Regions from separate parts of the Arthrobacter sp. UYCu512 genome, predicted to be linked through region 1. Evidence: riboswitches for the same ligand, from Rfam matches in the RefSeq annotation. Region 1 holds a riboswitch; each other region holds the start of a gene.
What was found. Region 1 has a riboswitch for S-adenosylmethionine ahead of ABIB49_RS04725 (bifunctional o-acetylhomoserine/o-acetylserine sulfhydrylase). Riboswitches for the same ligand answer to the same signal wherever they lie in the genome.
Positions count from the first base shown of each region.

Region 2: another riboswitch for S-adenosylmethionine. It lies ahead of ABIB49_RS06850 (aminotransferase class V-fold PLP-dependent enzyme); the one in region 1 lies ahead of ABIB49_RS04725 (bifunctional o-acetylhomoserine/o-acetylserine sulfhydrylase).
Region 3: another riboswitch for S-adenosylmethionine. It lies ahead of ABIB49_RS14485 (DUF1737 domain-containing protein); the one in region 1 lies ahead of ABIB49_RS04725 (bifunctional o-acetylhomoserine/o-acetylserine sulfhydrylase).

Region 1 covers NZ_JBEPPA010000003.1:148,871-159,327, reverse strand. The annotation lists gene ABIB49_RS04750 (NAD(P)/FAD-dependent oxidoreductase) at 1-273, shown strand, start outside; gene ABIB49_RS04745 (amidohydrolase family protein) at 285-1,523, shown strand; gene ABIB49_RS04740 (histidine phosphatase family protein) at 1,542-2,222, opposite strand; gene ABIB49_RS04735 (CPBP family intramembrane glutamic endopeptidase) at 2,274-3,047, shown strand; gene ABIB49_RS04730 (VOC family protein) at 3,190-3,828, opposite strand; SAM riboswitch class IV at 4,045-4,160, shown strand; gene ABIB49_RS04725 (bifunctional o-acetylhomoserine/o-acetylserine sulfhydrylase) at 4,225-5,541, shown strand; SAM riboswitch class IV at 5,621-5,736, shown strand; gene metX (homoserine O-acetyltransferase MetX) at 5,748-6,932, shown strand; gene ABIB49_RS04715 (MFS transporter) at 7,113-8,495, shown strand; gene ABIB49_RS04710 (LysR family transcriptional regulator) at 8,617-9,522, opposite strand; gene mmsB (3-hydroxyisobutyrate dehydrogenase) at 9,699-10,457, shown strand, end outside.
Region 2 covers NZ_JBEPPA010000005.1:83,113-93,569, forward strand. The annotation lists gene ABIB49_RS06805 (GDSL-type esterase/lipase family protein) at 1-499, shown strand, start outside; gene ABIB49_RS06810 (DUF4097 family beta strand repeat-containing protein) at 629-1,456, shown strand; gene ABIB49_RS06815 (PadR family transcriptional regulator) at 1,456-2,076, shown strand; gene ABIB49_RS19295 (50S ribosomal protein bL37) at 2,167-2,241, shown strand; gene rsrA (mycothiol system anti-sigma-R factor) at 2,339-2,599, opposite strand; gene ABIB49_RS06825 (sigma-70 family RNA polymerase sigma factor) at 2,596-3,393, opposite strand; gene ABIB49_RS06830 (DoxX family protein) at 3,780-4,295, shown strand; gene aroA (3-phosphoshikimate 1-carboxyvinyltransferase) at 4,303-5,733, shown strand; gene rsgA (ribosome small subunit-dependent GTPase A) at 5,717-6,832, shown strand; gene hisN (histidinol-phosphatase) at 6,885-7,697, shown strand; SAM riboswitch class IV at 7,804-7,917, shown strand; gene ABIB49_RS06850 (aminotransferase class V-fold PLP-dependent enzyme) at 7,952-9,430, shown strand; gene ABIB49_RS06855 (class I SAM-dependent methyltransferase) at 9,555-10,313, shown strand.
Region 3 covers NZ_JBEPPA010000013.1:40,857-51,313, reverse strand. The annotation lists gene cls (cardiolipin synthase) at 1-112, opposite strand, end outside; gene ABIB49_RS14500 (aminodeoxychorismate lyase) at 248-1,210, shown strand; gene ABIB49_RS14495 (glycosyltransferase family 2 protein) at 1,232-2,512, opposite strand; gene ABIB49_RS14490 (ATP-grasp domain-containing protein) at 2,514-3,458, opposite strand; SAM riboswitch class IV at 4,002-4,116, shown strand; gene ABIB49_RS14485 (DUF1737 domain-containing protein) at 4,130-4,450, shown strand; gene ABIB49_RS14480 (rhodanese-like domain-containing protein) at 4,447-4,857, shown strand; gene ABIB49_RS14475 (O-succinylhomoserine sulfhydrylase) at 4,858-6,066, shown strand; gene ABIB49_RS14470 (glutamate--cysteine ligase 2) at 6,137-7,321, opposite strand; gene ABIB49_RS14465 (UDP-N-acetylglucosamine 1-carboxyvinyltransferase) at 7,376-8,899, opposite strand; gene ABIB49_RS14460 (energy-coupling factor transporter transmembrane component T family protein) at 8,995-9,798, opposite strand; gene ABIB49_RS14455 (ABC transporter ATP-binding protein) at 9,806-10,457, opposite strand, start outside.

The DNA.
Region 1 (10,457 bases):
ACCACCCTCGGCATCCGCGGTGTCCGCCGGGCCTGGACCGGATTGCGGACGGAGGCGGCCGACGGTGTGCCCGTGGTGGGATTCGACGCCGAAGCCCGGGGCTTTTTCTGGCTGGCCGGGCAGGGCGGCTATGGCTTCCAGACCTCCTCCGGCATCGCCGAGCTGGCCGCGGAACTTATCCTCGCAGGCCAGGGCGCCGGATCCACTGCCGCCGGTCCGGCATCCCGGACAGCGGCGCCGCTGGCGGCGACGCGCTGGTCCATCCGGCACTGAAGAATGGTCTTATGAGCACCCTGATCACAAACATTGCAGAGCTGATGACCCAGGACCGGGACTACCGGGTCCTGAAGGACGCCGCGCTGGTGATCGACGGCGAACGGATCGCCTGGCTGGGCCGGGCGTCCGACGCGCCGGCCGCCGACGGCACCGTCGACGCCGGCGGCCGTGCCCTGCTGCCGGGCTGGGTCGATTCGCACACCCACCTCATCTTTGCGGGTGACCGGACCGCCGAATTCGAGGCCCGGATGGCGGGGGAGAGCTACAGTGCGGGCGGGATCGCCGTAACCACCGGGGCCACCCGCGCCACCGGCGACTTCGACCTCACCCGACTGGCGATGGGCCGGGTAGCCGAAGCTGTTTCGCAGGGCACCACCTATCTTGAAACCAAAACCGGCTACGGCCTGGACGTTGACAACGAGGCCCGGAGCGCGCGGATCGCTTCCACAGTCGTCGACGAGGTCACCTACCTCGGCGCGCACCTTGTCCCCGCGGGGATGGACGCCGAGGAATACACGGAGCTCGTGTGCGGCCCGATGCTCTCCGCCGTCCGGCCGTTTGTGCGCTGGGCCGACGTCTTCTGCGAACGGGGAGCGTTCACCGAGGACCAGTCCCGGCGCGTGCTCCAGGCCTGCCGGGACGCCGGGCTGGGCCTGCGTGTGCACGGCAACCAGCTCGGCGAGGGCCCCGGCGTCAGGCTCGCCGTGGAGTTCGGCGCGGCCAGCGTGGACCACGTCAACTACCTGTCCGCCGCCGACGTCGACGCCCTCGCGGGCAGCTGGTCCGGCTGGGACGGCGGGGACGGCGGCAACGGCGGGAAGCGCCCCGGCACTGGCGCCGGACGCGGGACGGTGGCGACCTGCCTGCCGGCCTGCGACCTGTCCACCCGGCAGCCGTTGGCACCGGGCCGGGAACTGCTTGACGCCGGCGTCCAAATCGCCCTGGCCTCGAACTGCAACCCGGGCACCTCCTATACCAGCTCGATGGCGTTTTGCGTCACCACGGCGGTGCTGCAGATGCGGCTCAGCGTCCATGAGGCCGTGCGCGCCGCCACGTACGGCGGTGCGCTGGCCCTTGGCCGGGAGTCCGGTAACGACGCCGACGGAGAACGCGCCGTCGGTTCGATCGCCGTCGGGCACCGCGCGGACCTCCATCTGCTGAACGCGCCGTCCGCCACCCATCTGGCTTACCGGCCCGGCATCCCGTTGACCCACGCGGTCTGGCGGGCCGGGGTCCGGGCGCACTGACGCCTGCCGCTGCGGCCGCTAGAACACCATCCGCGGAGCGTTCAGCACGGTCTCATCAACACGCCGGGCCTCCCACTGGCTGAACGGTTTGTCGAGTTCATACTTTTTCTCTGCGGTGCGGTACAGGGTACGGACCTCGGCGTTGTCCGGGTTGTTGAGTGATTCGAAGTACTCCACGGACCAGTGGAACCAGCGCATGCAGAACAGCCGCATGGTCAGCCCGTGGGTCACAAACAGCGCATTGGGGGCGTAGCTGGGTTTGGACCAGTGCCGGTACAGCGTTTCCATAAATGAGGAGATCCGGTCATAGACATCGGAGCCGGATTCGCCTTCGCGGAAGCGGTAGAAGAAGTGGCCGTAGGCGTTGCGGAGTTCCTTCTGGTCTTCGATCTCACCGGCGATCTGGAAGTTGGCCCAGTCCTGCTCACGCAGGCGCGGCTCCTCGATCACGCGTTCAACCAGCGCGCCGAGGTTCATCGCCTCCAGGGTCTGATAGGCGCGCAGGTACGGGGAGACGTAGACGCAGGCCGGCTGCCCGTCCAGCAGCCGCCGTACCCGTTCGCCGGCTGCCCGTGCCTGGTCGATGCCAAGCCCGGTCAGCGGGATCCGGTAGTCGGGCACCCGGTTGTAGATCGAGGTGTCGGCATTGGCGGCGGACTGGCCGTGCCGGATCATGATGATTTTCCCGGGCGCACTCATAAACCCCAAGCATAGGCGTGACGACCGGGAAAAACCGGGCAAGATAGGACCATGCTGGTTCCCTCCCGCCGTCGCCTGCGGCTAGAAGTCTGGATCGTCCTGGGCCTGTCCCTGGGCCAATCCGCCGTGTACTCGGTCGTTCAGCTGCTGGACAAGCTGACCCGGGGGCCGCTGGCGGAGGGGACTTCCACCCTGAACCGCTCCCAAAGCAGCCGCGAATACTTTGACCTGAGCTACCAGCTGCTGGACATTGTCTTCGCGCTGGTACCGGTGGTCCTGGTGTTCTATTTCCTCACCGAACACCGGGTGTCCGGTGCGGCCGGCAGCGGGGCCACGGCGTTCGGGAAACTGGGATTCACGTTTGCCCGCCCGGGCAGGGACCTGATCCAGGGCCTCGGGCTGGCGGCCCTGATCGGTGTACCTTCCCTGGGCCTGTACGCTGCGGGCCGGGCGCTGGGGATCACCACGGCGATTATCCCCAGTGCCCTTGATTCCTACTGGTGGACGGTGCCGGTGCTCATCCTCTCCGCGGTCCGGCACGGGATCGTGGAGGAAGTGATTGTGGTGGGCTACCTGCTGGACCGGCTCGGCAAGTTCGGCTGGAGCCTGCCGCTGGCCATCTTCGCCAGTTCCATGCTGCGCGGAAGCTACCACTTGTACCAGGGCTTCGGCCCGTTCATCGGCAACGCGATCATGGGCGTCGTTTTTGCACTGGTGTACACCCGAACGCGGCGCGTGATGCCGCTGGTGATCGCCCACGCGCTGCTGGACACCGTGGCCTTCGTCGGCTTCAGCCTCTTTGGCAAGGCCATCGGCCTGGGCTGAGCCGCCGGAGGGGTTCTGCGCGGAGGGGATCTGCGGGGCACGGCTGCGGCGGCCCATACGTGCTTTAAGAAATTCGGCCACCATCGGTGGGTGACGTCGTTGACACCCGCTGATGGCGGCCGAAGTGCGGGGCGGTGAAGCCTCAGATCGTGACGGCTCCGGAGGCCGTCTCAAACGTGACGGAGAGGATGCCGGGTGTCCCGCGCGGAGCAATCCAGTGCACGGCCACGTCTTCGAGCGGCTTCTCCACCGGGACGCCGAGCCATTCGGTGACGCGCTCGGCCGAACCGGCAATCGTGAGGGCGGACATTTTGACGTTGCCCTCGTAGGCCTTCGACGGGTGGAGTTCCGGATCGCCTTCCCATTTGAGCATGTACGGGACCTGGGGATCGGCGATGAGCCCAAGGATGCCAATCTGCTTCCAGACCAGCTCCCGGCCGTCCGGGAACTTGCGGTTGCCGTTGACGGCGGCGCGGCCGAGCCGGACTTCGAACGGGGCGAGGTCGTCGACCTCCACACACCAGCCCATCCAGCCGCCGCCGGCTTCGGAGCGGGCGCGGACGGCCTGGCCGAAGGGGGCCTTGTCGGAGGCCGGGTGGTTCAGGACCTCCACCACCTCGAGGTACTTGTGTCCCGCTAGCGGGATGATCATGTTGCGGGTCCCGAATCGGGGGTGTACTCCGCCCTTCACGGCTTCCACGCCGAGGGCAGACGCAATTCGTTCGGTGGTGGCAGCGAGGCCATCTTGTTCACAGGCGTAAGAGACGTGATCCATGCGCATGCCATCATCTTGGCACTTTGTGATGCGCCTCTCAGCTTAGGGTACCCTTACTGGCAGTTGGGGTCGGATCCGGACTGTTCCGGCCACACTCTCGGCAGCACACTTGGCAGCACACGTGGCCGCATTGGCATGGCATCAGCAGCGCCGCGGCCGGGCCAGCTTCATCTTTGTCATAAAGCTATCCACCGCCTGCAACCGGTTCCTAGACTGGGGTGAGGTCATGAGTGCCAGCGCACAGCCCCGGCTTGCTGGCCGGCAACCCTCGTATCGCGGTGGGGTGCCCCGGGTGAGGACCTGGCCGTCCGGCGCCCGCCGGGAGGCAAGCGCGGCGCCAGCACGGGCCCGGGCCACGGTGCCCAGGCTCAGGCTGTGCCCGCTCCCCTAAGGAGTGTCCCGATGTCAAGTGCCTGGTCCTTCGAAACCCGTCAGATCCATGCCGGCCAGGAGCCCGACAGCGCCACCGGCGCCCGCTCGCTGCCGATTTACCAGACGACGTCGTTTGTGTTCCCCAGCGCCGAGAGTGCCGCGAACCGCTTTGCCCTGGCGGAGCTGGCCCCCATTTACACCAGGATCGGCAACCCCACCCAGGATGCCGTGGAGCAGCGGGTTGCCAGCCTGGAAGGCGGACTCGCGGCTCTGCTGCTGAGCTCCGGACAGGCGGCGGAGACCCTGGCCATCCTGAATGTCGCCGAAGCCGGAGACCACGTGGTGGCAAGTCCCAGCCTTTACGGCGGTACTTACAACCTGCTGGCGCACACACTGAAGAAGTTTGGCATTTCCGTGACCTTCGTGGCGGACCCGGACAACCTGGCACAGTGGTGTGACGCCGTGCAGCCCAATACCAAGCTCTTTTTTGGCGAAGTGGTCTCCAACCCGCGCCAGGACGTGCTGGATCTTGAGGGCATCTCCCAGGTGGCCCACGCGGCCGGTGTCCCGCTGATCGTAGACAACACCCTCTCCACGCCGTACCTTATCCGGCCGATCGAGTGGGGTGCGGACATTGTGGTGCATTCGGCCACCAAGTACCTCGGCGGCCATGGAACGGCGATCGCGGGCGTGATAGTGGACTCGGGCAATTTCGACTTCGGCAAGGACCCGGAACGGTTCCCCGGCTTCAACACCCCGGATCCCAGCTATAACGGGCTGGTCTACGCCCGGGACCTCGGCGTGGACGGTGCCCTCGGCGCGAACCTCTCCTATATCCTCAAGGCGCGCGTGCAGTTGTTGCGCGACCTGGGCTCTGCGGTGTCCCCGTTCAACGCCTTCCTTATCGCCCAAGGCATCGAGACCCTTAGCCTGCGGATGGAGCGGCACGTTGCCAACGCCGGCCGGGTCGCCGAATGGCTGGAGGCCAGGGACGACGTCGAATCCGTCGCCTATGCCGGCCTGCCGTCCAGCCCTTGGTTCGAGCGCGGCCGCAAGTACGGACCGAAGGGGACCGGCGCCGTTGTCTCCTTTAACATCGCCGGCGGAGCCGAGGCCGGCAAGAGCTTTGTGGACGCCCTTGAATTGCACTCGCACGTCGCTAATATCGGCGATGTGCGCTCGCTGGTCATTCACCCGGCGTCGACGACACACAGCCAACTCTCGCCGGAGCAGCAGGTCGTTGCCGGGGTGAACCCCGGCCTGGTGCGGCTCTCCGTCGGCCTGGAGCACATCGACGACATCCTCGCCGACCTGGATGCCGGTTTCCGCGCCGCCAAGACCGTCTGACCAACCGTTCCCCGGGGGGAAGTCACACGGGCGTCACATTCTTCGCCACCGGGCGGCCGCATTTCGTACACTCAGGGGAGGTCATGAGTGCCAGCGACAGCCCCGGCTTGCTGGCCGGCAACCCTCCATTTGCGGCGGGGTGCCCCGGGTGAAGACCTGGCCTGCCGGTGAGCTGCCGGCGGGCAAGCGCGAAGTTAGGTCCTCACATGACGATTGCCGCCACCCGCCAGGGTGAATCCGCAAGCAAGACCTCCCATTCCCATGCCCCGGACCCCGGCGGCAGCGTCGCCGCGGACGGCGCGGCTGTGCCGGACGGAACCGTCCGGTACCTCCGGATCGGTGACCTGGTTCTCGAATCCGGCGCCCGGCTGCCGGACGCCACCCTCGGCTACGAAACATGGGGGACCCTCAACGCCGAACGCTCCAATGCCGTGCTGATCGAGCACGCGTTGACGGGGGACACCCACGTCACGCGCGGCGCCAGTGCGGAGCCGGGCTGGTGGGAGCAGCTCGCGGGCCCGGGCGCCCCGGTGGACACGGGGAAGTACTTTGTCGTTTCGATCAATATCCTGGGCGGCTGCTACGGCTCCACCGGACCCTCGTCGACGGCACCCGACGGGAAGCCCTGGGGCTCACGGTTCCCGCTGGTCACGCTGCGCGATACCACCGACGCCGAGGCCCGGCTCGCGGACGCGCTGGGAATCCGGAGCTGGTACGCCGTGCTCGGCGGTTCCCTGGGCGGGGCGCGTGCCCTCGAATGGGCCGTCAGCTACCCGGACCGGGTCCGGCGCTGCGGGGTTATTTCAATCGGAGCCAGCAGCACCGCCGAGCAGATTGCCTTCGCCCAGGCGCAAACACTCGCCATCCGGCAGGACCCCAACTTCAACGGCGGGGATTACTACGGCGGTCCCGGGCCGGAGGCGGGACTGGCCCTGGCCCGGCGGATAGCGCATATCACCTACCGTTCGGCCGCAGAGCTGGATGGACGGTTCGGCCGGAACGCCCAGGACTCCGAGGCTCCGCTGCGTGCCGGGTCACTCGCCGGGCGCGGGCGTTACCAGGTGGAGAGCTACCTGGACCACCAGGGCAACAAGCTGGTCCGCCGCTTCGATGCGAACAGCTACATCGCCATCACCGAGGCGCTGATGAGCCATGACGTCTGCCGGGGCCGCGGCGCGCTGACGGAGGCGCTGGCCCCTGCGACGGCGGCTTTCCTTGTGGCGGCCGTCGACTCGGACCGGCTGTACTTCCCGGAACAGTCCCGGGCGCTCGCGGCTGCCCTGCCGGGCAACGTTGCGGTGCACACCATCGAGGCGCCCATCGGCCACGACGGCTTCCTGACTGAGATTGGGCAGCTCAACACCCAGCTCCGACAGCACTTCTTCGGGTAGTCCAGCAGCCAAAAGCCGCCGCGGGTGTGCACTTTTGCAGATGCGCTCTGCACTAATGGCCGTTGAGGCCCGGGCCGGAACCGGACATACTCGTGGGGAATGGCGCCGCGTGTCTCACCTCACAGGCGCTCTCCTCCCAATGGTCCACGAGGCGTCGAAGACGATGCCAAAGGAGTCGAAATGAGCACGGAAAACGCGGCCGCACGGCGCGCAGAAGAGCCCGACGTCAAGACGTCCGGCCTCAAAAAAGTAGTCGCGGCCTCCATGGCCGGCACTGTCGTCGAGTGGTACGAGTTTTTCCTCTACGCCTCCGCGGCGACCCTCGTCTTCGGCAAGACCTTCTTCCCCAACTCCGGCTCGGAGCTGGACGGTATCATCGCGGCTTTCCTCACCTATGCAGTTGGCTTCGTTGCCCGCCCCATCGGCGGCATCGTGTTTGGGCACTTCGGCGACAAGTTCGGCCGCAAGCAGCTGCTCCAGCTCAGCATCATCCTGGTCGGAGTTGCCACCTTCCTGATGGGCTGCCTGCCGACCTTCCAGCAGATCGGCTACTGGGCTCCGGCCCTCCTGGTGTTCCTGCGGTTCGCCCAGGGCTTCGCCGTCGGCGGTGAATGGGGCGGCGCAGTCCTCCTCGTCGCGGAGCACAGCCCGAACAAATCCCGCGGCTTCTGGGCCAGCTGGCCGCAGTCCGCAGTTCCGCTGGGCAACCTGCTGGCCACTGCGGTGCTGTTCATCCTCTCCTCGACGCTGTCCTCCGCGGACTTCCTCAGCTGGGGCTGGCGCGTGGCCTTCTGGCTCTCCGCGGTGATTGTGCTGATCGGCTACTACATCCGGACCAAGGTCACCGACGCCCCCATCTTCCTGGAGGCCCAGAAGGAAGTCACCGTTGAGAAGAAGGGCTACGGCGTGGGCGAAGTCTTCCGCCGGTACCCGCGCGGTGTGTTCACCGCCATGGGCCTGCGCTTCGCGGAGAATATCCTCTACTACCTGGTAGTCACCTTCTCGATCACGTACCTGAAGGTGGTTGTCCAGACTGACACCTCACGGATCCTGCTGCTGCTGCTCGTCGCACACGCTGTCCACTTCGCCGTGGTTCCGATGGTCGGCCGCCTGTCGGACCGCCTCGGCCGCAAACCGGTCTACATGGCCGGCGCCGTCCTGGGCGGCACCTGGGGCTTCTTCGCCTTCCCGATGATGGACACCAAAAACGACATCATCATCCTTGCTGCCATCACCATCGGCTTGCTCTTCCACGCACTGATGTATGCCGGCCAGCCGGCAATTATGGCCGAGATGTTCCCGACCCGGATGCGCTACTCGGGTGTCTCGCTCGGCTACCAGGTCACCTCGATCGTGGCCGGATCGATGGCTCCGATCATCGCAGCCTCGCTGCTGAGCACGTTCAAGTCCTCCACCCCGGTGGCCATCTACCTGCTCGGTGCCTGCCTGGTCACGATGGTGGCGGTGTACTTCCTCAAGGAAACCCGCGGCATCTCGCTCCACGACGTCGACGCCGCCGACGCCCGGGGCACCGCCGACCTCCTCGCCGCGGGCAAGAACTAACAGGCAGGAAGTAACTGCAAGAAGTACCTGCAACAAAATACCTGCAACGAAATAGCAGCAACAACAATGGCCCTTGTCCCCGCGGTGCGGGGACAAGGGCCGTTGTTGTTGGCCGCCGGGCTCAGCCCAGCAGGACATCCTGGCGCTCGGAGATCTCGGTCCGGACGGCCGCCAGGACGGCCTGCACCGGCGCGGAGCGCAACGATTCCGCGCGGGCCACCGCCCAGATCGGAAGTTGGCGCTGGAAGTCCGCCGGCAGGACCGGCACAAAGTCGGGGTCGCCGACCGCCAGGAAGTTCGGCAACAGCCCGATGCCCGCACCCCGGCGGACCGCCTCCAGCTGGGCAAAGATGCTGGTGGCCTGGAAGCTGGACCGCGGGACGGGAAGCTGGGTGGAACGGTGGCCAAGTTCGGCGACCTGCAGCGCCGATTCGACGTAGGACACAAAACCATGCTGCCGGACGTCGTCGAGCGTCACCGGAAGTCCGCGGTCCCGGGCGTACTGCGGGCTGGCGTACAGCCGGAGAAAGTAGTTGGCCAGGAAAATGGGCTGCGCATTGCTGACGTCGAGGTTGCCGACCACCACCTCCAGGTCCACGCCGGAGCGGTTCCGGCTGACCTTGCGCGTGGCGCTGAGCATTTCAACGTTCAGCAGCGGATGCTGACGTTGCATCCGGACAAGCGCCGGTGCAACGAATTCTGCCCCGAAGCCGTCGGGTGTGCTGACCCGGACCAGGCCCGAGAGTACGTCTTCGGACTGCGCGATGCGGTTTGTGAGCGCACCGAGGGTGCCCTCGATCGCCTCGGCGGCGGCCACGGCCTCGTTGCCAAGGTCCGTCAGTTCCCAGCCGTGCGGACTCCGCTCCAGGGTGCGCCCGCCCAGCTGTTTGTCCAGCGCCAGGATGCGGCGGGAGATGGTTGTGTGGGTTGTGCCGAGGGTCTCTGCCACCGCGTTGAACCGGCCCAGCCGGGCTACCGTCAGCAGGATCAGCAGATCGTCCGGGCTCGGCAGCCGCCTCACATCCATGGGTCTCCCTCGCAACTAAGCATGTGCATCCGTGCACATAGCATCTGTGGTTTTTTCCCTTGATTGCACTGTAGCAGGGGTGTGATGCTTAATACTGAGCATCCGGCCACTGCCGGAATCCGGGCGCTGCGTTTGACGGCGCGCACGGGATGACCCAAAGCAAAGGAGCTTATGCCATGGCAGTTATCGCCTGGATCGGACTGGGGAACATGGGCGGGTCCATGTCCGTGAACCTCGCCGCGGCCGGCCACAACGTCCGCGGTTTCGACCTCAACCCTGAGGCCGTTGCCACCGCCGCCGCAGGCGGTGTCAAGCCCGCCGTAAGCATCGCCGAGGCGGTTGACGGCGCCGACGTTGTGTTTACCATGCTTCCCAAGGGCGAACATGCCCGCGCCGTGTACCTGGGCGAAGACGGCGTGCTGGCCCACGCCGACACCAAGACCCTGCTGGTGGACTCCTCCACGATCGACATCGCCTCGGCCCAGGCCCTGCACGACGCCGCCGCTGCGGCGGGCTTCCGCTTTGTCGACGCGCCCGTCTCCGGCGGCATGAGCGGTGCGAAGGCCGCCACGTTGACGTTTATGATCGGCGGGGAGGCCGGCGCGGTGGCCGACGCCACCGAATACATCAAGCCGATGGCGGCGAACATCATCCCCACCGGCGGCGCCACCACCGGCCAGGCCGCCAAAATCTGCAACAACCTGATGCTCTTTATCAACCTCGCCTCGACGGCCGAGGGCGCGGTGCTCGCGGACCGTCTGGGCCTGGACAAGCAGGTCTTCTGGGACATCGCCTCCGTCTCCTCCGGCGACAGCTGGGCGCTGCGGACCTGGTACCCGGTGGCCGGCGTTGTGCCCACCGCCGCCTCGAACAACGACTTCGCGCCGACGTTTACCGCCGAGCTCGCCAACAAGGACATCGGCCTGGCCATCAGC
Region 2 (10,457 bases), on a different contig from region 1:
CACGCCGCAGGACGGGTTGTCCCTGGAATGCTATTCCCTCCCCTGCCCGCAGGAAGGCACCGAAGGGCTGGCAGCCCGTTGGCTCGCGGAAGCCGGCCGGCGCTTCAACGACCACTGCGAAAACCGCCTCGTAATTGGACTCTCCGGCCGGGATGTCGAATTTGGGCTCTCGACTGCCCGGAGCCGGCTCAACCTCGCCAACATCCTGGACGCGGCCTCGCAGAACAAGATCGAGGTCTTTATCGTGGGCCCGCCGCCAACATTGGATCCCGCGCAGAACCGCCGGCTCGGCGAACTGAACACCGCATTTGCGGACGTCACCACCCGGCGCAAGCACCTCTACGTCGACACCTTTTCGCCGCTGCTCAATCACGAGCAGTGGCGCCAGGACCTGGCCGCGAACGGCGGCACCCCCGGCCAGGCCGGCTACGGCCTGATGGCGTGGCTCGTGCTGCACCGCGGCTGGTTCCAGTGGCTGGGGATTGACGCGCCGGCGTAGCCGCCGGTATCCGTCCCCGGGAAAACTCCGCGATATATCTTGACCGTGCCAGGACGGCGATATATCGTGACTTATGAGTCACGATATATCGCAACTATCCGCACGAAGTATCGCCCTCCTGGAGGAGCCATGACAGAGAACAACTGGACCGTCACCGGTCCGCAGACCATCGACGTCGACGGCGTCAGCTCGCTTAAGCTCGGCATCGTCCGGGGACGCTTCGACATCGTCACCCATGATGATCCCGTCACCCGAATCGAAGTATCCGAGGTCCATGGCGACCCGCTGGCGATCAGCCTCGTGAACGGCCGCCTCGAGGTCCGCCACCAGCTGCACGGGCCGCAGGGGTGGTTCAAGAACCTTATGGGGACCGTCAACAACAGCAGCAGCAACTCGCTGGTCATCAGCATCGCCGCGCCGGCCGGGATCGACATTGAGGCCGGGACCGTCAGCGGCGACGGTATGGTCTCCGGGGTCAGCGGGCACACCCGGCTGAACACGGTCTCCGGTTCCGTGCTGGCCGACGGCACCGCCGGGGACCTCTCACTCAACACCGTCAGCGGCGAAGTGATCGCCCGCAACCATCGCGGCGTGCTGACGGCCAAGAGCGTCTCGGGCGAGGTCACGGCTTCGGGTGACCTCAGCAATATCCGCGCCAACACCGTCAGTGGCGACCTCAATTTCGACCTGCACGGCTTCGCCCAGGACTTTGGTGCCAATTCAGTCTCCGGAGACGTCACCATCCGGCTCCCGCACGATGTCGGCGTGGACATCATTGCCAAGTCCGCCAGCGGCACCATCGTCATTGACGACCAGAAGTACAATCAGCCAGGGGGCACGGTCCAGACCATCGCCGGCCCGGACACCCAACTTATGCTGGTCCGGACCAATTCAGTGTCCGGCAGGACGTCGATCTTCCACGGCCTGCCCGGCGCGGACACCGTACAGGAACGCTGATGCCCCCGGTCTTCGCCCACGGGGCCCTGCGGCTCTATCTGCTGGCACTGCTGGAATCGGGTCCGAAGCACGGCTACGAGCTGATCAAGGCGCTCAGCGAACGTTTCGGCGGAACCTACTCCCCCAGCGCCGGAACGATTTATCCGCGGCTGGGCAAGCTGGAGGAGGAAGGGCTGGTGGACACCCACAGCGAGGGACGCCGTACCTACTACAGCATCACCCCGGGCGGACTCCTGGAGCTGGAGCGCCGGCGGGACGAACTTGCAGGCGTGGAAAAAGATATCAGCGCGTCCGTCCGGCGGCTGGCCGACAACCTGCGGCAGGACATCAAGGTCAACATGCGCGGCCTCCGGGCCGAGCTGGCTGCAACGGCCGAGGCCGCGCGTTCCTCGGCCCGCGCAGCTGGCTCAACAGTTGCCGCGTTGGCCGGGCAGCGCTACTCACCGGAAGGCGACACCCGGCTGCGGGAGGCCGAGATGCTGGTGCAGGCCTTCCGCGACGACGTCCGGGTGGAACTGCGCCGCCACGGCGGACGGCACCCGATCACGCCGGTGACGCTGGAGACTGTCAAGACGGTACTGGACCAGGCACGGATCTCCATCCGCAGTTCCCTCGAGTGATCCGCCCGCCCCGCCGGTTCGCGGCGGGTGCCCCGATGTGGGAGACTTGAGGGCAGCTCTTTTGAGTACCAAAAATTAAGGAGGCCAGCTATGAGCAAACGTGCACGTAAACGTCGTGACCGTAAGCGTGGCGGCGCGAACCACGGCAAGCGCCCCAACGCCTAAGCAAAGCTTGGAATGACAGCTTTGGACGAATGACCCCGGAACCTCACGGTTTCCGGGGTCATTCGTTTTTGGCGGTCGAGCCGAACCTTGGGCCCGCTCAGGCCTCAACCGGGTTGCTCGAGTGGATCCGGTCCAGGATCGCGTTCTTGAGGTTTTCCGGGGCTGCCTCGCTGCAGGAACGCTTCACCATGACCCTGATGACACATTCGAGGTCGTACTGCTCAAAACATTCCGGGCAGCCGTCCAAGTGGTCCTTGATTTCGGCGATGTCATCGTGGGTGAGGGCACCGTCGAGGTACTCGTAGATACGTTGCATCCGGGTGTCGTCGCAGTCGCCCAGTCCCTGGCAGTCGCTCATTTCCTGTTCTCCTGTTTGTCGCTTCCGGCAGCCGCGATTGCATCTGCAGCCCTGAATCCGCGCTCGGCGGCGTAGTCGCCGAGCATATCCCGCAGCAGCTTCCGGCCGCGGTGCAGGCGGGACATCACGGTCCCGATCGGCGTGTTCATAATTTCTGAAATTTCCTTGTACGCGAATCCCTCGACGTCGGCAAAATAGACCGCCAGCCGGAACTCCTCCGGAATGGACTGCAGCGCCCGCTTCACATCCGAGTCCGGCAGGTGGTCGAGGGCCTCGGCTTCGGCCGACCGCAGACCCGAGGACGTATGCGACTCGGCCCGGGCCAGCTGCCAGTCCTCAATGGTGTCCGAGTTGGACTGCAGGGGCTCGCGTTGGCGCTTGCGGTAAAGATTGATGTAGGTATTCGTCAGGATGCGGTAAAGCCAGGCCTTCAAGTTGGTGCCGGGCTTGTACTGATGGAACGCGGAGAAAGCCTTGGTGTACGCCTCCTGGACGAGATCCTCGGCGTCGGCGGGGTTTCGGGCCATCCTCATGGCCGCGGAGTACAGCTGGTCAACATACTGCATGGCGTCGCGTTCGAACCGCGCCCGGCGTTCCTGCGTCGTTTCAGTCGCAGTGTCCAGCGCCTGACCGTCCACGATCGTCTCCCGCGCCGCCGCGTCCAGCCCGGCGTCAATCTCCGGGGCAGCCCCTGACGGTGCGCCAGCAGGACTGGCGGCGGGTGGCTTGGCGGGTGTGGCACCGTTTCCGGCGACCGTGTGCTTGGCCGTGACGGCCGGATCCATGGTGCTCATTGCCCCCAAGTCTACTGTGAGAGTGCGGCGGCCGTCCCGGCCTGCCGGCATGGTTGCCTGCTGCAGGGCATCAGCCCACAACTGCCCGCCTCCTAACGCCGGTTTCCCGCTGGTCGCCAAGAGACTGTTCCTTAACGGCGTATCCTTCACCAGAACCATAGTTCCGCCTTCCTGCGCCACGACTGACTCGTTTGCCCGTGGCACCGTGTTCCAGCCAGTCGTTCCGGGCCGATCTGACTCTCGCTGAACCTACATCCAGCCCTAAACCAGGGCCTGAAATCTGCTATTGACAACCCCGCCCGGCGGGCAAATATTCCACAAAAGTGCAAGACTAGAACCGGTTCTCCCGCTTCATTCCCGCGGTCCGCCCACCCAGGAGGAATTTCATGTCGTTTGTCCGCTTTCTCGCCCGGCCCATGCTGGCGTCCAGTTTCGTCCTTGCCGGGCTGGACAAGCTCAAGAACGCGGATGACACCGCCACGCAGCTCTCACCCCTGCTGCGCCGCGCGGCGGAGTCCCTGCCGTTCCAGACCAGCGAAAAAGTCCTCGCCCGGGTCATCGGCGGCACCCAGGTCGGGGCCGGCCTTATGTTTGCCCTCGGCAAGTCGGCACGTCTGGCCGCAAGCATCCTGGCTGTCATCTCGGCGCTCAACAGCTACGTCGAATGGCGCAGCGCGGACATCACCTCCACTGAGGGCCGCAACGCCCGCCGCAAGCAGCTGCTCAAGAACGTCTCACTGACCGGCGGCGTCCTGCTCGCCGCAGTCGACACGGACGGCCGTCCCAGCCTGGCCTGGCGGGCTGAGCACCTTGCGGCCGATGTCCGGAAGAGCACCGGCAAACAGATGAAAAAAGCCGACAAGGCCGTACGCAAAGCCGTAGACCACACCGTCGGAGCCTAAAGCAGCAATGACCGGCACCACCCCCACAGCAGCCGCACACCCCCTGCCGGCGAACGCTGCCGCCCTCTGGCCGGCGCCCTTCGCCGGACACCCGGTGGACGCAACAGTCACCGTTCCGGGGTCCAAGTCCCTGACCAACCGCTATCTCGTGCTGGCCGCCCTCGCGGACGGGCCCTCACGGCTCCGGGCTCCGCTGCACTCCCGGGACTCCGCCCTGATGATCGCGGCGCTGCGGCAACTCGGGGCCCGGATCACGGAAGTGCCCGGCGACGGCGATTTCGGCCCGGACCTGGCCATCACGCCCATCAGCCAGGCGGCAGCCGGGGGGACGGGAGTGGTGGACTGCGGGCTGGCGGGGACGGTTATGCGGTTCGTGCCGCCCCTCGCGGCCCTGCGCCCGGGGCTGACGCTGTTCGACGGGGATCCGCACGCGCGCGAGCGCCCAATGGGCCCCATCATCGAAGCCCTCACCGGGCTGGGCGTCAGAGTCAGCGCGCCCGACGGAGGCCCGGCATCCTCGCTGCCGTTCACCGTCGACGGCGCGGCCGCCGTGCGCGGCGGCCACCTCGTTATTGACGCCAGCGCGTCCTCGCAGTTTGTGTCCGCACTGCTCCTGGCCGGGTCCCGGTTTGTGGACGGACTGCACCTCGAACACCAGAGCCACGAACACCCAGGGATGCCCGTTCCCAGCCTTGACCACATCACCATGACCGTCGCCGTGCTGCGCGGAGCCGGGGTAGCCGTTGACGATTCCCGCCCAAACCACTGGGTTGTCTCGCCCGGACCCATCCGGGCCTTTGACGTCAGGATCGAACAGGACCTTTCCAACGCCGGTCCGTTCCTGGCGGCGGCCCTGGCCACCCGAGGCACCGTACGCATCCCGAACTGGCCGGCCCCGACGACGCAGGTCGGCGATATGTGGCGCAGCGTGCTAGCGGAGATGGGGGCCACCGTGTCGCTCACCGACGGTACCCTGACCGTCACCGGCGGCCCGGAGCTCACCGGCGGGAACTTTCACGAGACCAGCGAACTTGCCCCCACTGTCGCCGCACTCTGCGCGCTAGCCAGCGGTCCCTCCCGGCTCAGTGGCATCGCCCACCTCCGCGGGCACGAAACGGACCGGCTGGCCGCCCTTGTGGCGGAGATCAACCGGCTCGGCGGGGACGCGGAGGAGACCTCTGATGGCCTCATCATCCGGCCCGCCCCGCTGCACGGCGGCGTCGTCCGCAGCTACGCCGACCACCGTATGGCCACGGCCGGCGCCATCCTCGGCCTGGCCGTAGCGGGCGTCGTTGTCGAGGATATTGGGACCACGGCGAAGACCATGCCCGACTTCCCGCAACTGTGGGAGTCCATGCTTGGCCTCAGCGCAGGAAACACGCCTCCCGCAGGGGCCTCCCCGGCAGAGAAGGACGCCTCCGGTGGCACGCAGCACTGATTCCTGGGACGAATCCGACGCCCGGATCCGCCCCAACAAAAAAGGCACCCGGCCCCGCACCAAGGACCGGCCCAGCCACGACGATGCCGTGACCGGGCGGATCATTACCGTTGACCGCGGACGCTACACCGCCGTCGTCGCCGAAGGCGCGGGGGCAGAACGGAAGATCATCGCCGCCCGCGCCCGCGAACTGCGCCGCAACCCGGTAGTGGCCGGCGACTTCGTTTCGTTGGTCGGCGACGTCAGCGGCGAGCCCGACACCCTGGCCCGGCTGGTCAGGATCCAGGACCGCAGGACCCTGCTGCGGCGCAGCGCCGACGACACGGACCCGATCGAGCGCGCCGTCGTCGCCAACGCCGACCAGTTGGTGATCGTGGTGGCGGCCGCCAATCCCGAGCCGCGGACCGGATTTATCGACCGCGCCCTGGTGGCCGCGTACGACGCCGGGATCGATCCGCTGCTGCTTGTCACCAAAGCCGACGTCAAGGATCCTGCCGAGCTCCTCGCCAACTACCAGCACCTTGCTTTCCCGGTGATTATTTCCAAGACGGCGGACTCCGCCGCCTCGGGCATCGATGCCCGCTCCGATGACGGGCTCTCCGCCCGGCTGGACAAGGACGCCGTCGCACAGCTGCGCGCCTACCTCGACGGGAAGGTCACCGTGATGCTGGGCCATTCCGGCGTCGGCAAGTCCACCATGGTTAACGCCCTCACCGGCGCCGAACGCGCCACCGGCGGTGTCAACGCCGTGACCGGGCGCGGCCGCCACACCTCATCCTCCGCGCTGGCCCTCAAAGTCAACGATGCGCCGGCGGGGAGCTGGATCATCGACACCCCGGGCATCCGCTCCTTCGGGCTCGCGCATGTGGACCCGGACCGGATCCTGCGGTCCTTCCCCGACCTCGAGCCCGGCACCGACGACTGCGAACGGGGCTGCAAGCACGATTCCAGCGCCGTCAACTGCGGCGTGGACGCCTGGGTGGCCTCCGGCCAGGCAGGAGAATCCGGTCCGGCCAGGCTCGCCTCACTGCGCCGTTTGCTCGGGACAGACCCGCGGTTGGAAGCCCAGGACGTTAAGGAACTGGGCACCGTCTCCTAGCAGGCCGCGGCGCCTACCGCTTCCCTGCCCGCTTTGACGGTAGTTTGGAAGCATGAGTCAACCCGCTTCGAGCTACAACGACGACCTGCGCCTTGCCCATGTCCTGGCAGATTCCGTAGATGCCCAGACCATGAGCCGCTTCAAGGCGCTCGACCTTCGGATCGAGACGAAGCCGGACCTGACGCCGGTCACTGACGCCGATAAATCCGCCGAGGAGGCCATCCGTGGCCAGCTGTCGCGGTCCCGGCCCCGCGACGCCGTGCTCGGGGAGGAGTTCGGCAGTTCCGGCCACGGCTCCCGCCGCTGGATCATCGACCCGATTGACGGGACCAAAAACTTCGTCCGCGGCGTCCCGGTCTGGGCGACGCTGATCGCCCTCGTCGATGAGGGCGAGCCGGTGGTCGGCGTTGTCAGTGCCCCGGCGCTGGGAAAGCGCTGGTGGGCGGCAAAAGGCGCCGGTGCGTACATGGGCCGTTCACTGGCGGCCGCAACCCGGCTGAAGGTCTCCAACGTCGCGAGCCTGCCGGATGCCTCGCTGTCATATTCCAGCCTGGGAGGTTGGAAGCAGCGCGGCAACCTTGACGAGTTCCTGGGGCTCACCGAAGAGGTGTGGCGGACCCGCGCCTACGGCGACTTCTGGTCCTACTGCCTGGTGGCGGAAGGTGCCGTTGATATCGCCTGCGAACCCGAACTCAACCTCTACGACATGGCCGCGCTGGTTCCGATCGTCACCGAGGCCGGCGGCCGCTTTACCTCCCTCGAAGGAGAAGACGGTCCCTTCGGCGGCAACGCCCTCGCGACCAACTCCATTCTGCACTCCGAAGTCCTCAAGCGTCTGAACCCCGGGCTGGACGACCTGCTGTAAGCGCGTCCGGCGCCGTTCGGCAGCTTCGGTACCGGCCCGTCACAAAGGACTTCACAATCCTGCCCTGCCTTTTCCACGGAAGCCGGCATGGCCTAGGCTCGAACCAGGTCACGAGTGCCAGCGCTAAACCCCGGTTTGCTGGCCGGCAACCCTCCATTCGCGGCGGGGTGCCCCGGGTGACGACCTGGCCGGTCCGGAACGGACCCGGCAAGCGCGGATCCCCGGTGCGTGGGGTCCTTTTCGAGCGAGGTCCCATGACGACTGCCACCATTCCTGCCGCCGCCGAGGTTCAGGCCGACACCGGTCCGGCACATCCCGATCCGCGGTTCGCCGTTGCCCGCCGGCCGCTGGCCGCGGTGACCGGCGCCGAGATCCAGGCGCCTCTCATCCAGGGCGGACATGTCCGCTACGCCAACCTGGACTACGGTGCCTCGGCTCCGGCGCTGTCCGTGGTCTCGGCCTACCTCAACGAGATCCTGCCGTTCTACGCCAGCGTCCACCGCGGCGCCGGCTATGCCTCCCAGATCAGCACCTCGGTCTACGAGAACGCCCGCGGGATTGTCCGCGACTTCGTTGGCGGCCGGCCGGACGATGCGGTGATCTTCACCAGGAACACCACTGATTCGCTGAACCTGCTGGCCGGCTGCCTGCCGGTCGTCAACGGCGAGCATACCGGCGAGGTGCTCTACCTCGACATTGAACACCACGCCAACCTCCTGCCCTGGCAGCGGGTACCCCACCGCAGCGTCATTGCCGCCCCCACCCTCGCGGCCACCCTGGAGCTGCTCCGCGAGGAACTCGCACACGGCGGCGTCAGCCTGCTTGCCGTGACCGGTGCCTCCAACGTCACCGGCGAGATCCTGCCTATCCGCGCCCTGGCAGCGCTGGCGCACGACTACGGCGCCCGGATCGTCGTCGACGCCGCCCAGTTGGCCCCGCACCGGCGGATCAACGTCTCCACGGACGATCTCGACTACATCGCCTTCTCGGGGCACAAGCTCTACGCACCCTTCGGTGCCGGCGTCCTGATCGGGCGTCCCGACTGGCTCGACGCCGGCATCCCGCACCTCGCGGGCGGCGGGGCCGTCCAGGACGCCCGGATCGACACCGTCAGCTGGACCACGGGACCCGCCCGGCATGAGGGCGGATCCCCGAACGTGCTCGGCGCCGCCACCCTGGCCCGGGCCGCGCAAATCATCGCCGGGCTGGACCCGGACCAGTGGCACGCGCACGAGAACGCCATCCGGTCCTTCCTGGTGGAGGGCCTCGCCCGGATCGACGGTGTGACGGTCCACCAGATCTTCTCCGACAGCGGTACCTTCGACGCGGCTGCAGGGCCGGGGGCGGGCACCGGGTCACAAACCCTTCCCGGCGCCGGCACCATCGGCGTCGTCAACTTCTCGGTGGAAGGCTACGACGCGGGCCTGGTGGCAGCCTACCTGTCCGCCGAGCACGGTATGGGGCTGCGCGACGGCAGGTTTTGCGCGCATCCGCTGCTCCGGCGGCTTGGCCTGCCCTCGGGGTCGCTTCGGGCAAGCTTCGGCTTGGGCTCCAGGCTTGATGACGCCCAGCGGCTGCTCACCGGAGTCCGGGAGCTGCTCGGGAACGGCCTCGGCTGGGACTACGTGGTGGACGCAGGCCGCTGGGTACCGTCCAACGACACCCGCAGCTACCCGCACTGGGCCCCCAATACCCCCGGCACGGCCGGGGCGGCGCCCTGCACGCTGGACTAACGGCCGCCGGTGCGGCGGCGCTGGCTCCGGCGGCGCCGGCAGACACGGCCCCTGCAAACGCGGCCCCTGCCCGGTGCGGTAAATTCACAAGGTACGTACCCGGACCTGCCGAAGGAGATCAAACGTGGCACGCGGCGGACCCAAGCTGCCCCAGGGGCGGCGCCAGGAGCTGGGGCACAGCTTTCAGGACGGCGGGGAACACTACGACCGCGTCCGGCCCGGGTATCCCGAGGAATCGGCTGGCTGGCTGATCCCCGGCGGCGCAGCGGATGCCGCGGACCTCGGCGCCGGAACCGGGAAATTCACGGCGCTGCTGGTCGGGCGCGGCCTGCGCACGGTGGCAGTGGACCCATCCGCGGACATGCTGGAACAGCTGCGCCGGGCGCTTCCCGGGGTCACCGCCGTCGAGGGTACCGCGGAGCGGACGGGGCTGCCCGACGGTGCTTTCGACGTGGTGACAGTCGCCCAGGCCTGGCATTGGTGCGATCCGCTGCTGGCCAGCACGGAAATCGCCAGGATCCTCCGCCCGCACGGTGTCCTGGGGCTGATCTGGAACCAGCTGGACACGTCTGTTCCCTGGGTGCACCGGCTCTCGCGCATTATGCATGCCGGCGACGTGCACAAACCGCACTTCACACCGCCGCTGGGACCTGAATTTACGGGACTGGAGAGCCATCTCACCCGGTGGGAAGATCCGGTGCGCGGCGCAGACATCCTGGCGCTGGCGAAGTCCCGCAGCTACTACCTGGCGGCCGGCCAGGCCACCCGCACCAAGGTGCTGGGCAACCTCGACTGGTATCTGCACGAGCACCTGGGCCATCAGGGCGATGAAGTGATCCCGCTCCCCTACCTGACACAGAGCTGGCGGGCCGTGCGGTCCTGACACCGGCCGGAAAGGTCCTTTTGGAGCCGTCGACGTTGCCGCGGACAGCCACCGTGGCTTATGGTTTCGGTATGCCTAATAATTATTTGTAGGCGTTCGCAAACTTCGGCGCAGGCATCCACCCGCCGTTGCCGCCCGCGTCGA
Region 3 (10,457 bases), on a different contig from region 1:
AAAAGATGATCAGGAGCCAGGCCATGGCCGTGGTGGGACGTCGGTTTCCGGGGATGATGCCCAGTGCCAGCACCCGGATCCCCAGGTCCACGACGGACAGGATCAGCAGCATCCAGGGCGGGAGTGTCTCCGCCAGCGAAAATGGCCACAGCACAGGTGAACCCCTCAAGTTCCAGACCCGCGGAACCTTTCCGGAACGGGCAACCGTCAAATCCTATCCCGTGGTCCGCGGCGCTAAGCTAAAGTCATGAATTCTCCTGCCGGTGTTCCCGGCCCGGCCCCGGTGCTGGTCTTCCTGGATCCCGCGTTCGACGGCGGCCGGGTGGCCGATGCCACGAAGCCGCAATTGATGGCGACGGACCAGGGGGCCACCCGCGGCGACGGTGTTTTCGAGTCGCTGCTGGCCGTTGGCGGGCAGCCACGGAAGCTTCAGGCGCACCTGAATCGGCTGGCCGGTTCCGCCGGGTTGCTGGAGCTTGACCTCCCGGCGGAGGAGCGCTGGCGCCGGGCGATCGCGACGGCCATCAGCGAGTACCGGGGCCGGCACGTACCCGGCGCCGGAGACTCAACGGACGACGAACTCGTTGTTAAACTGCTCGTGACCCGGGGCGTTGAAGGCGCGGCCGGGCCCACCTGCTGGGTCCAGGCCTCCGTCCCCGGCGCCACCGGCCGGCGCCAACGTGAGACCGGGATCGACGTCATCCTGCTGGACCGCGGCTATGACAGTGAAGTCGCGGAACGGGCGCCCTGGCTGCTCATGGGCGCCAAGACGCTCTCCTACGCCGTCAACATGGCCGCGCTGCGCTACGCGCATGCCCGGGGTGCCGACGACGTTATCTTCACCTCCGCGGACGGCAAGGTCCTGGAGGGGCCGACGTCGACTGTCCTGCTTGCCCATCTGGAAACCGCCGACGACGGTGCCGGCGGCGTGCGGACCCTCCGGCGGCTCATAACCCCGCAGCTCGACAGCGGGATCCTGCCCGGCACCTCGCAGGGTGCCCTGTTTACCGCGGCGAAGGCCGCCGGCTGGGAGCTGGGCTACGGACCGCTTGAGCCCCGCGACCTCTACGACGCCGACGCCGTGTGGCTCATCTCGAGCATCCGGCTGCTGGCGCCCGTCAACCACATCGACAGCAGGGAAATCGGCACCACGGAACAGCGCAAGCAGCTCACCGCGGAGCTCAACGCGCTGTACGCCACCATCGGGTAGGCACAGTGATCGGGGCAGCTTTCAGGCCCCGAGTTGCGCGCGTGGCCGCTGGGCGCCGGCGGTACCGGATCCCGTTCGGACGGGATTGTTCCGGCGGAGTACCCTCTCCCGGACTTCCTGGACCAGTGCGGCGATCACGGCCAGGCTCGTAAACAACGAATAAAACGGCATCAGCGGCAGCGCCCATACATGCCGCAAGTCTTTCCACGCCCGGTTGGCGCCCAGCGCGCACACCGGCAGGACCAAAGACACAAGCAGGCCCAACCAGGCCAGGACCACCCAGTCGACGCCGGCCGGCGGGCGGTAGCCGGCCGCAAGGAGGACGGCCACGCCGAGGAGCAACGGGATCTGAAGCGCAGGAAGGACCACCACGGTAATGGCGTGGAACACCAGCTGCGTTCCGAACGGGCCGTACCGGAGATTGCCGATCAGATCTTTGTGCAAGGCCATGGTCTGCAACAGGCCGAGGTGCCTGCGGACCCGTCGGCGCCAGAGGCCGCCAACGGTCAAGGGAGACTCCGCCAGGACAACAGCCCTCGGGGCGAATACCACCCGGTAGCCTGCCTTGTGAACCCGCCAGGCCAGTTCCAGGTCTTCGCTCACCGTGTCCTGCCGGAACAGTCCCACGTGTTCGAGCACACTGCGCGGGAAGGCGCCGATGGCACCCACGTCGGTGGGTATACAGCCGACTACCGCCAGGGCGCGCCGGACCAGGCCGCCGCCGATGTGGCCGGTGAAGGTTAGCACCCGGCCCTGGACCCCTTTGACCTTCACCGGCCGGCCATCACCACAGACCGCGCCGGTTCGCTCGTCGTCAAATCCGCGGAGCATCATCCCGACGGTGTGCCGGGAAAGAATGACGTCCGCATCGATAAACATCAGGATCTCGCCGGCGGCGTTGCGGATCCCGAAGTTCAAGGCCGCCGCCTTGCCGGCGTTGGCCTGCGCCAGAACCTTAATCCGGGGATCCCTGGCAGCGAGAGCCGCCATAATCGTGGCGGTGCAGTCCGTTGAACCGTCATCCACCAGGATCAGCTCGTACCGGTCGTAGCGGGTGCGCTGAATCGATCGGACGCAGTTCTCAATAGCGGCTGCCTCGTTGAATGCCGGGACAATTATCGACACACGGGGCCACGCATCGAACATCGTGGGGACTTCGCGGCGTCGGCGATGGGCGCTCCGAAGTTCGAACCAGACGGCAAGCGGCACAACGAGCAGTTTCACCAGCCCGAACAACAGGACCGGCAGCCCGAGGAGGACGAGCGGGAACTGGGCCGCCGGGAGCGCTGCGGTGACGTTCATTTCAACCCATGGCATCGGCGAACGGCCCCATGCAGTGCCGGAACGACGCCGGGTTGAAGGAGGGCAGGATAAAGGACGCCAGCACCGCATCGAGCAGCTCAGGCGCGAGTCCGCTGTTCGATCCGAAGCGGGCGTTCACCGCCAGAACCACGGGTGTCCCGTCGGCGCGTCGACGAACGTCCACCTCCACCGGCCCCGTGAGGCCCAGCGCGCGGACCGCAGCCATCGCCACGTTGCCCACGTCGATCGCTTCGCCCGCCTCGGCCCGGCGAGTGGTCACGGCGTTGCCAACGATGCGGTCCGCCGGCCCAACCTTCGCCACAACAACCGCAAACGGCGCGGCACCGTTGTGCGCCGGTGTACCGAAAACCATGGGCCGGTACTCGTTTCCGGGGATGAATTCCTGGACGATGCGGCTGTCCGGCAGTCGCTGCCAGTCCATTTCCGTGCGGCCATCGACGACTGTCACGACCCGGCCGCCTCGGGACGCCCGGGGTGAGACGACGACCGGTCCGCCCAGGGCGGCCATTGCAGCGTCCGCACCGGCGAAGTCGCTGGGCACGCCGAACCGGGGCACGGGAACGCCCGCTGCATGTAGTTGCCAGGCCGTAAAGAGCTTGTCATGGGCCAACGCCACCGGGCCCGGATCGCCGATCATCACACGTACGTCCGCTCCGAACGCCGCCCGGAACGCGGCGAGCTGCGGCAGTTCCTCGCTGACCGTGGGAATGACAAGATTGATGCCTTCCTGGCTAACCAGTCGCCGAAGTGCTGATACCCGTTCCGCGTCCGTCGCGTGCGGGACGGGGAACACCGTGAATCCTGCCCCGTCCGGCAGCTCGAGGATGTCCGTCCCGAGGACAGGAATGTCGCGCGCTTTCAGTTGGGCCGCGATGGCCTGGCCCGCAGGGCCGCAGGCGCCGGTGACCAATACGCGCGGCCTCACCGCTGTGCCGTCCTGGCAGCCCGGACCCGGCCATCGCCGCGGGCGTCCGCACCGGAGGGCCGGTTCGGAATCAACCCTTCCGTTACCTGGCGGCCGGGTGTGCTGATAACAGCGGCCAAGGCCGTGCTCAGGAGAATAATGAGTAGAACATATATCGCGGCCATAGCAGTCCCCTTCCCTTGTTAAAGGCCCGGCAGTCGACGGCGCCGCACCGGCCTAACTGGCTGGATCATCAGAGCCGGCCGCAAAACTGAGCGATCCTCGGATGGCGTTTTAGGGCCTGGTGACTTCCGTGGCGCTGGTCCTTCAGTAAAGTCGCGCCGACTGCCAAAAGTCCCGAGTAGGAACTACCCGAAAGCCTCCCCGGTTCAAATTCGAGGCCCCGGGGGTTTGTACCTGTGTGCAATCCCCCGAGTACGTGGATGGGGACGCTGGCATGACCGCTGGCGAATGGCTTTTGAACAAACCTCCGTTTCCACCCCGCTCCTTAACATGACGGCCGCCGCCGTGCGGTCCGGCGTCACAGGTGTTACGTTCTTTGGGAGTAATGAGAACCGGCGCCAAGCCCTGACTGGCCGGTCGGCAACCCTCCCTTCCGCGGCGGGGTGCCTCAGGTGAGTACTCGGCATATCGACCATTCGAGCTGCAAGCGTGAAAGAAGGAGATTCGTCATGCCTGACGCGTCCACCGCTGCTGTCCCCCGGACAGCAGCGAACAAAGCCCCGGCCCCGTCCCCCGCAGTCGCCGGTGCCGCCGAGCAGAAACTGCTGTACCGTCTGTTCACCGGAGCCGATGACCGCGCCTTCTGCGAGCGTGTATCGGCCGCCCTCACCGAGGGCTACGTTCTGCACGGCGGCCCGGCTGTCACGTTCAACGGCAGCAACGTCGTCGTGGCCCAGGCCCTTGTGCTGCCGGCGGCGATCGCCAACGCCGATGCGGCCGTCGCCAGCGCCGTGGACGATCTCGACTTCGACGGCGGGGGCCACGCATGAGCTACGCCGGGGACCTCAGCCCGCAGGAGGCCTGGTCCAAGCTCGGGGACGGCGCCATCCTGGTGGACGTCCGCACCGAGGGTGAATGGGCCAGCGCCGGAATTCCGGACACCAAAGCGACGGAGAATGATCCGCTCTTCATCCAGTGGAGCCTCGCCGGCGGCATCCCCAATTCGCAGTTTCTGGCGCAACTGAGACAACAGGCCCCCGAAGCCGGCGGCACCGAATTGTTGTTCCTGTGCCGCTCGGGCGCGCGCTCCGTCGCGGCCGCAATCGTCGCCACCGAGGACGGTTTTACCTCCTTTAACATCCTTGAGGGCTTTGAGGGCGAACCCGACGGCGAGGGCCAACGCACTGTCAACGGCTGGAAAAACCGCGGCCTCCCCACCAATCTCGGAAGACACTAAGTGACATTCAACCCTGATGCCGCCGACTGGAGCGCGGACACCCAGGCCGTCCGCGGCGGACTCGACCGCACCGGATTTCAGGAGACGTCAGAACCGGTCTTCCTGAACTCCGGCTTCGTCTACGAATCGGCGGCCGCCGCGGAACGCGCCTTCGCCGGCCACGACGAGCGTTTCGTCTACTCCCGCTACGGCAATCCCTCTGTGGCGACGTTCCAGGAGCGGCTCCGGCTGCTCGAAGGCACCGAGGCCTGCTTTGCCACGGCGTCGGGCATGTCCGCTGTCTTTACTGCCCTGGGTGCCCTGTTGGCCGCCGGCGACAGGGTGGTGGCGGCCCGATCGCTGTTCGGCTCATGCTTTGTGATCCTGAACGAGATCCTGCCCCGCTGGGGCGTCGAAACGGTCTTCGTTGACGGCCCGGACCTGGTGCAGTGGCGCGAGGCGCTCGCCAAACCCACCACTGCTGTCTTCTTCGAGTCGCCCTCGAACCCAATGCAGGAAATCGTGGATATCGCGGCAGTGAGCGAAATGGCGCACGCGGCCGGGGCGACGGTCGTCGTCGATAATGTCTTTGCCACTCCCCTGCTGCAGCGCTGCGGGGAGCTCGGCGCGGACGTGATCGTCTACTCCGGCACCAAGCACATCGACGGCCAGGGTCGCGTCCTTGGCGGCGCGATCCTGGGCACCAGGGATTTCATCGAGGGCCCGGTCAAGCAGCTGATGCGCCATACCGGCCCGGCACTCTCGGCCTTCAACGCATGGGTGCTGACCAAGGGCCTGGAGACGATGGCCCTGCGGGTGAACCACTCCTGTGCCTCCGCGCTGCGGCTGGCCGAGTGGCTTGAGGAGCAACCCGCGGTCAGCTGGGTCAAGTACCCGCTGCTGCAGTCCCACCCGCAGCATCAGCTGGCCGCCCGGCAGATGAAAGCCGGCGGCACCGTGCTGACCTTCGAGCTCGCCGCGTCCGCCGGGCATTCGGCGAAGGAGGCTGCGTTCGCGCTGCTGGACGGGTTGCGGATCATCGATATCTCCAACAACCTCGGCGATTCGAAGTCGCTGATCACCCATCCCGCCACCACGACGCACCGCGCTATGGGGCCGGAGGGCCGTGCGTCGATCGGGCTCAGTGACGGCGTGGTGCGCCTCTCGGTGGGACTCGAGGATATTGCGGACCTGATCCGCGACCTCGGGCAGGCGCTCAAATCTTGCTAGCGCCGTTTGCGGTGCTTGAGTTGGCAGATAGCGGCGATGCCTTGGCGGAGAACTGCCGTGAACTGCACACTCAGCGCCGCCGGACCGGGCCCAGCGTTGTGCTCCCGTCGGCGGGTTCCCCGGTGTCCGGTCCCGGCACGGTCGCCGCGACGGCGCGTTCAACGACGGCGGACAGGCCGCCGGCGTCGAACGGTTCCCTTTGCAGCTGCGACCCGGTGCCCTCGGCGAGCATCCGGCTAACACCATGGCGCACCAAGTCCAGCTCGCCCTGATCCACCAGCACGGGCGCTACGAAGTCCACCAGGGCATGGACCACTTCGGCAGCCGGGGCTGGGACGAAGGTCCCGAAGTCCAGCAGCTGCCCGCGCAGTCCGCAGTTGCTGGCCTGCCAGGCGGCCATCCGCAGCAGCAGCGTCGGCACCGGGGCGGGATCAACTCCGTCGTGCCATTCCCGGGACGCGGACTCCACAAGCGCACGCACCAGCACGGCGATCAGCGCGGCGTCCTCGGCCCGCAGGCAAACGTCTGCGACCCGGACCTCCAATGTGGGATAGTGCCGGCACAGCCTCGAGTCGAAGTAGACCATTCCTTCATCCATCAGGACGCCGCTTTCCACCAGACGGTTTACGACGCGGCGGTAGACCGGAAGGCTGCCGAAGATCATGGTGGGGCCCGATCCCGGCCAGCGGTTCCAAGCCTGGGTGCGGTAGCTTTCGAATCCTGTCTCAGCACCGTTCCAGTAGGGCGAATTTGCGCTCAGGGCAATCAGCACAGCAAGTTTGTCGCGGATCCGGTCCATCACTGCCACACCCTCTTCCGGAGACTCCACAAGGGTGTGGACGTGCAGGCCGCAGGTGAGCTGGTTCCGGACGGTGCGCCCAAAACGCTGCTGCATGGTCAGGTACCGCTGCTTCGGCGTCAGGTGGGTTGCCGAGCCGAGCGGCGACGTGCCGAGGGCGGCGATCCGGCCGCCATGCACCCTGGCGGCGCGGTCCGCGAGGGCACGGCCCTGCCTGAGCTGCCGGAGCAACTCGGCGTACTCCAGGCACGGCCGGGTCCGGGATTCAAGCTGTTCCAGCTTGAGCTCATAGCTGAAGTTCGGTTCCTCATAGACCGGCGGCTGCGCGGAACCGGCCCGGCCGGAGGCCCGCTTCGGGGGTTCCAGCCGGGGCAAAATGGCGTCGGCGAGGGGAAGCGGCATCCCGGTTTCGGGGTCCACGATGAGCAGTTCCTCCTCCACACCGAAGGTGCGCATGATTCCATTGTGCGCCAGGTCTCCGTGAAGCGCGCCGCCTCGCTACGGGGTCGCTCAGTCCTGGAAGTACTCGATTTTTGCGCCGAGGGTGTTGAGCCGCTCGGCCAAGTCCTCGTAGCCTCGTTCGATCACATAGATATTGCGCAGTTCCGATACGCCGCGGGCGGCGAGCATCGCCAACAGCAGGCAGGCAGCGGGTCGGAGGGCCGGCGGGCAGCCCACCTCTGCCGCACGCCATTTGGTGGGGCCGTTGACGTAGATCCGGTGCGGGTCCAGCAGCTGCACCTGCGCGCCGAGTTTGTTCAGCTCCGTCAGGTAGATCGCCCGGTTGTCATAAACCCAGTCGTGGATCATCGTCTGGCCCTGGGCATTCGCGGCGATGACCGCGAAGAAGGGCAGGTTGTCGATGTTCAGCCCGGGGAACGGCATGGGGTGGATCTTGTCCTCGGGTGCCCGCAGTACCGAGGGCCGGGTGGTGACATCCACCAGCCGGGTGCGCGCGTTGCGGGCCAGATACTCCCCGGACACTTCCAGCTGCTGACCCATCTGTTCCAGCGTCGCGAGCTCGATTTCCATAAATTCGATCGGGACGCGCCGGACGGTCACTTCCGAGTTTGTGACGATGCCGGCGGTGATCAGGCTCATCGCCTCGATCGGATCTTCGGACGGGAAATATTCAACATCGACGTCGACGGAGGGGCGGCCGGTGATCTTCAGCGTGGTGGTTCCTACGCCGTCGATCCGGACCCCGAGCATCTCCAGGTAGAAGCAAAGGTCCTGCACCATGTAGTTGGGGCTGGCGTTGCGGATGACTGTGGTCCCGCCGCGGTGGGCGGCTGCCATGATGGCGTTTTCGGTAACGGTGTCGCCGCGTTCGCTGAGCACAAAGGACCGGTCCGCCGCGTCCGCGGGCGGCGCCTGCACGGCGTAGTAGCCGGACTTGGCGTCCACGCTGAGGCCGAACTGGCGCAGCGCCTGCATGTGCGGCTGCACCGTGCGGGTGCCAAGGTCGCAGCCGCCGGCATAGGGCAGCCGGTATTCGGCGGATTCGTCCAGGAGCGGGCCCAGCAACATAATGACGCTGCGGGTCCGGCGGGCCGCCTCGATGTCCATCGCGTCAAGGTCCAGGGCCGCGGGGCGCCGGATCTGAAGATCACTGGCGTTGAGCCAAACGCATTCGACGCCGATACTCGTCAGCACCTCGACGATCCTGTTCACTTCTTCGATGCGTGCGAGCCGGCGCAGGGTGGTGGTGCCGCGGTTGATCAGGCTGGCGCACAGCAGGGCGACACCTGCGTTTTTGCTGCTGTTGACGTCCACCGAACCGGACAGGGTCCGGCCGCCTTCCACCCGCAGATGCGTCATGGCGGGCCGCCCCACCTTAACGATGCTCCGGTCAAAAATAACCTCAAGACGCTGGATCATTTTCAGGCTCAGATTCTGCTTGCCTTGTTCCATTCGGGCGATGGCGCTCTGGCTGGTTCCCAGCTCGGCGGCCAGCTGGCCCTGGGTCCAGCCTTTTTGCCCGCGGGCATCGCGGAGTAACGCACCAACGTGTTCAGCAGTCTGTTGAGTCATCCCGCAAAAATATCATGGGTGACGTATTCCTCCGGTCATTTCAGATAAGACGCCGGAAAAATCGCTGCGATACCCGTTCCGTGCGATAATTATCGCTATTGCCGGGCAAGGAAGACCATGTTCCAGGTGCCTGCCGCCAACGACGCCGCGACGGCGGAACCGGCGATCAGGAGTCCGCCGAGAACCACCCAGACGTCCAGGGCGCTGAAGGTGGATTTCCGTGCCCAGGTCCGCGGCGCATCGCCGAAGCCGCGGGCCTCCATAGTGACAGCGAGGCGGGAGGCGCGCCGGACGGCCTGCACCAGCAGCCCGAAGCTCTGCCCCAAGGTGGCGCGGAGCCGCTGCAGGGGGTTCCCGTGGGAACCCACACCGCGGGCACGGCGGGCCATCCCAATGGTGTGCCACTCTTCGGCCATCAATCCCACAAGACGCATCGCGGCAAGCGTTCCGAGGACAAAGCGGTGCGGGAGTTTCGCGTTCTGCGCGAGGGCGTCCGCCAGGTCCGTGGGATCCGTACAACTCATCAGCAGCACCGCCGGCAGCGCGATGGCCAGCCCGCGGACCATAAAGCCGACCCCTAGCTCCAGGGAACCGTCGCTGATGGACCAAATCCTGGCATCAAGCAGAATACGGCCGCTGTCCGGCGCCAGGATGGTGGTACTCCAGCCGCCTAGCGCCGCGGCCAGGATCAAGGGCCAGCCACGGAGCCAGAGTAACCCGGGTCGCAGCCCGGCCAGCGGAAGAAGTGCCAGAACCAGGGCCAATGCCACCGAGGCCGACACCCAGTCGATCGACAGCGCCAGGGCAAGGGTAATGAACACAACGGCGGCGAACTTCGAGAGCGGGTTGGCCCGGGTCAGCAGGGCATGATTGCCGCGCAGCGTCAGTTCCTGTCTCATGGTGTGCTCAACGTCCCGGCCCGCGGCGCACGGGGGCCAGCTCATCGGGCTCCGCTTGATCGGGGACCTGGAGGCTGAGTTCGGTCCCTCCGAGGACGTGGCTGAATTCGGCGTCGTGCGTCACCGAGACGACGGCGGTGCCGGCGTCGAGGAGTTCGGAAAGGAACGAGGCCAGTTCGGCCCAGGTGTTGGCATCCTGGCCGAAGGTTGGTTCGTCGAGGATGAGGACGTCCGGATGGGCTGCCAGGACGGTGGCCACCGACAGGCGACGTTTCTCGCCCCCGGAGAGTGTGTACGGGTTCGCGTCCACGAGCTCCGCCAGCCGGAGCCGCTCGAGCAGTTCGTCGACGCGTTCCTCGCCGCGGCCCAGGTGCCGGGGGCCGAACATCAGCTCATCAAGTACCCGCCCCGTGACGAACTGGTGCTCAGGTTCCTGGAACACTGTGCCGATCCTTGAGATCAGCTGCCGGGCCTTCCACTTGTACGGATCGCTCCCGGCACCGGAGCTGAGTTCCGGGGTGGCCGAGACCGTGCCGGAGACCGGCGCGAGCAGGCCCGCGAGCGTCAGGGCGAAGGTGGACTTTCCCGATCCGTTGGGGCCGGTAATGGTCAAGGCCTCCCCGGCGCGGACCCGGGCAACAATGCCGGACTGGACGGGC